Regions from separate parts of the Peribacillus sedimenti genome, predicted to be linked through region 2. Evidence: riboswitches for the same ligand, from Rfam matches in the RefSeq annotation. Region 2 holds a riboswitch; the other holds the start of a gene.
What was found. A riboswitch is a leader RNA that binds a small molecule or an ion and turns the genes downstream of it on or off. The one in region 2 is predicted to bind S-adenosylmethionine.
Positions count from the first base shown of each region.

Region 1 (2,205 bases), 2.5 Mb from region 2:
ACAGTAATAAAGGAAGTATAAAGGTCGATGGTGTGGATATTAAGGAAATTCCTCATCAGACATTAAGGGAGCATATGGGAATTGTGCTGCAGGATCCATACTTATTCACTGGCACAATTGCATCAAATGTCAGCCTGGGGCATCCAAAAATAACTCGGGAAACGATCGAGAAGGCATTGCGGGATGTCGGGGCGGATAAAGTATTAAGCCATTTGGAGGGAGGACTGGATGCGCCGGTTATTGAAAAGGGAAGTACACTCTCTTCAGGACAGCGCCAATTGATTTCCTTTGCACGGGCATTGGCTTTTAATCCTGCGATTTTGATTCTCGATGAAGCAACATCAAGTATTGATACAGAAACAGAAGCCATCATCCAAGAGGCGATGGATGTACTTAAGAAAGGAAGGACTACATTTATCATCGCTCATCGGCTTTCCACCATTAAAAATGCCGATCAAATTCTAGTGCTCGACAGGGGCAAGATTGTAGAAAGAGGATCCCATGAAGAGTTGATGTCTAATAGAGGAAAATACTATCAAATGTATCAGCTTCAGCAAGGACAGCAAAAAGGAATGGCAGGTTAACCTGTCATTCCGGAAATAGAAGGAATGTATGAAACAATTCTGAATTTTCGTTTGTTATATTTGATTCAGTTTGTTATAATATAATGTATTATTTGACTATCAGGATAATTGAATAGTTCTTATCAAGAGCGGTGGAGGGAATGGCCCTGTGAAGCCCGGCAACCTTCGAGCAGTTTATGCTTGAAAAGGTGCTAAGTCCTGCAGAGGAAGACTTTGCAAGATAAGAGACGGAAATGAACTAAAAGCCGCTCTATCTGCATGATAGAGCGGCTTTTAGTTTGCCGAATGGCTGGATTCTCTTTTCTTTGCAAAAAAAATTTTGCACATTGCGAAAGGGGAAGGACAATTGACTCCGTTGAAGGTAGCATTGCTAGGTTTAGGAACGGTTGGATTTGGAACATTTGAAGCATTAAAAGAGCGAAAGGATGATTTGGAACAGATATTAGGACGAAAGATTGAAATATCAGGCATTCTCATCAAAGATAAAAGCAAGGACAGGGGCCTGGATCAGAATATATTTGTCTCCAAGGATTTTAAGGAACTTTTGTCATTGAAAAAACCCGATGTCATTATAGAAGCCATCGGAGGCATTGAACCTGCACTGCAATATATCGAATACGCGCTGAGACAAGGCTGCCATGTGATATCAGCAAACAAAGACTGTATTGCTAAGCATGGCACAAGACTTAAAGCCATTGCGGAAGACAATGCAGTCCGATTCGTCTATGAAGCGAGTGTCGGAGGAGGAATTCCTATTTTACGGACGCTCCGTGAGTTGCTGGTTGTAAATAAAGTAGAGCGGATTGAAGCGATACTGAATGGAACATCCAACTTCATTTTAACTTCAATGAGAGTTGACGGACATACTTTCGAAGAGGCATTATCCATTGCCCGGGAGAAAGGGTTTGCTGAACAGGATCCAGCAAATGATATTGAAGGACGCGATGCCTTTTATAAGGCGATGATAATATGTGAAGAGCTTTACGGACAACAGCCCGATTGGGACCATGTCAATGTTCAGGGAATAAAGAATATTAAAAAGGAAGAGATAAGGGCTGCCGAACAACTTGGCCTGCGTGTGAAGCATCTGGTTACCATACGCGATACACTGAAGGTAACTATATCTCCGGTCTTTATCGACTCCAGTCACCCACTTTACAATGTGGAACAGGTAAACAATGGAGTCGTCATCAAGAATGATTTATTAGGATACCTGACGCTTATCGGTGCGGGTGCTGGCGCTAAGCCGACAGCAAGTGCCATCGTTGAAGATTTTATGTCCTTGTTTCTGACAAAACATTTTAAAAGACTCAAAACATACCCAGAAAAGTTTGCTGATATACATAAGGAGCAGGACGAAACTAATGTGTTTTTCTTCAGGAACGTGGCCGACTCCGAAAAAAACAGGATTGTGAATGACCTGGAGGAAGCAGGAACCGTGCATTCATCAACAGGCGGAAGTGGGTCGTTCGCAGTTTTATATTCAGGAAAGAGGAGTGATTTTCAACACGAAAAACTTGTCAGCAAATATCCCGCAAAAATATCATTATCCGCAACACAGAAGACAGCTGCCTTAGTTTAACAATTTGGCTTTATGTCCGGGTAAAATCAAAAGACCTTG
Region 1 covers NZ_CP143547.1:1,005,007-1,007,211, forward strand. Annotated here, with positions in the region: gene V1500_RS05125 (ABC transporter ATP-binding protein) at 1-584, shown strand, start outside; SAM riboswitch class I at 701-811, shown strand; gene V1500_RS05130 (homoserine dehydrogenase) at 931-2,166, shown strand.
Region 1: linked by a shared signal. The riboswitch ahead of V1500_RS05130 (homoserine dehydrogenase) and the one ahead of V1500_RS17280 (bifunctional homocysteine S-methyltransferase/methylenetetrahydrofolate reductase) in region 2 are both predicted to bind S-adenosylmethionine.

Region 2 (2,205 bases):
GAATTTCATGTAAACCGAGCGTTTGCAGGCCCATCAGGTGGGACTGCAGTCCAATCAAATTGCGGTCACGACAGGTAATATGGATCAAAGGATTGGTTCCCACCTGGTTCTTCAGCAGCGTTCCCAGCGCCACATTGCTGATGCGTGGAGAGGCCAGCGAATTATCCGCAAGCGTGATTGAATCGGCCCCTGATTCATGAAGGACCTTGGCACCAGCCATAAATGTCCCAATGCCCAGCTTTTTAGGGGGATCCAATTCCACTAAAATCGTCCTATTGCTCTTCGCTTTTTCGTACAATGGCTTCGGCAGCTTTTCCAGCCGGCTCCCTTCCATGACTTCAATCTTCCTGCCTTTGATCTTTTTTTCCTTAACAGGTGCAAGTTGCGACACAGCCTCCTTTACTGCCTTGATATGCATCGGTGTCGTCCCGCAGCAGCCGCCAATAATATGGGCCCCCTGTTTACGAAGGTTTAAGGCACTTGTTCCGAAATAATCGGGCAGTGCAGAGTATACCAGCCTTCCATCTACATAATCAGGCAGACTTGCATTGGGATATGCAGCTATCACAGCATGTTTCGGCAGTGCGACCTCCTCAAGGGACCTGATCATATGATGGGGACCTAACCGGCAATTGATGCCGACAACATCTGCCCCCAGCTGCTCCAGTCTCGTAAACGCCTCCTGTAAATGAATCCCGCTTTGCAAATATCCAATCTCATGCAAGGAAACATTCGCAATCAGGGGTAAGTGCGTCTCTTTGCGGGCAATTTGCAGGACTGTCTCCAGTTCTTCCAGGTCATAATAAGTTTCAAGCAGAATACCGTCCGGTCCTTCCATAAGCTGACTGTATAACTGCTCGCGAAAGCTTCTCTTAATCTCTTCCAAACTTAAATCTGATTTACGGATGCTTCTCAATGCTCCGATTGTCCCAAATACAAAAGTGGACCCATTGGATGCCTTTTTCGCAATTGCAATACCTTTTCTATTAATATTGCTCACTTCATCTTCAAGACCATAACGCTTTAATTTATAATAATTTGCACCATATGTATTTGACTGAAGGATATCAGCTCCTGATTCTTTATAGGCTGAATGGATAGTCAGAATCTTCCCAGGTTCCCTGCAATTCAATTCCTCGTAGCAGTGGTCGATACCGTTTGAATAAAGCAAAGTTCCCATGGCTCCATCGGCAACCAGTATCCTCTTCTTCACTTCCTGCCGAAAATCCATTATGCCCATCTCCTTACTGTTCAGTTTTCTGTTTCCAGGTAAAAAAAATAAAAAGCCTTCTGAGAAAGAAGGCTTAATTATTCCATTCTTCTCATCTATCAAGCATAGCTTGCTGGATTTAGCACCTTGGCTTCTGCCGGTTGCTGAGGCTTCACAGGGCCAGTCCCTCCACCTCTCTCGATAAGAGCATATAAAATTTTCAGATAATTCTTATATTTTATTTTATAATTTACATGAATCATAGATTTTTTTCAATAAGTTTTTAAAATTATTAAATGGACTAAAAAGGTTTTGGCAGGTATCACATGGTGAATCATAACTATAGACATTCTGCACCGCCAGGAGGGAATCCTTATGCTAGAAATCTTTGCAAAACAATTCTGGAAACCAGATGGTGTCCTGGGCAGATTAACAGGGAAAAAGTTGTTGCACACAAATAAAAAGGTTAATAGATGGACAATCGATCAGCTCGAAGTCAAACCAGGCGACAAGATCTTGGAAATTGGATACATTGGGAGCTTTGCCGCCAGCCAGTTGCTAAAAGAAAATAGCAGCATACAAATACATGGTATTGAACCTGCTCATACAGATGGGAAGATTGATGACAGACAGAACCAACAAACAATACCCGACTATAATTTCAGGATATATAAAGGGGATATTTTTTCTTTAGAGGTTGCCCTGAACCACTATGATAAAGTGATGTCTATAGATAACTACCTTTTTTGGCATCAAAAAAGAAAGAGTCTTGTCCGACTTCATCACTTAATGAAAGAAAAGGGGAAGATCGCAATAGCCGTGCACCCATCTGAAAAGGATGCCTCGAATAAAAAAATCTTTTCACACGCCCTTCAAATTGAACAGGATCTTTTTTACGCTGGATTTCGCGAAATAGCAGTGGCATTCAAAAAAATCAAAACAGAGATTACGGTTTGTGTCACAGGAGTCTGCACAAAGAAGCACTAGAATACTTC
Region 2 covers NZ_CP143547.1:3,523,674-3,525,878, forward strand. Annotated here, with positions in the region: gene V1500_RS17280 (bifunctional homocysteine S-methyltransferase/methylenetetrahydrofolate reductase) at 1-1,240, opposite strand, end outside; SAM riboswitch class I at 1,320-1,418, opposite strand; gene V1500_RS17285 (class I SAM-dependent methyltransferase) at 1,586-2,197, shown strand.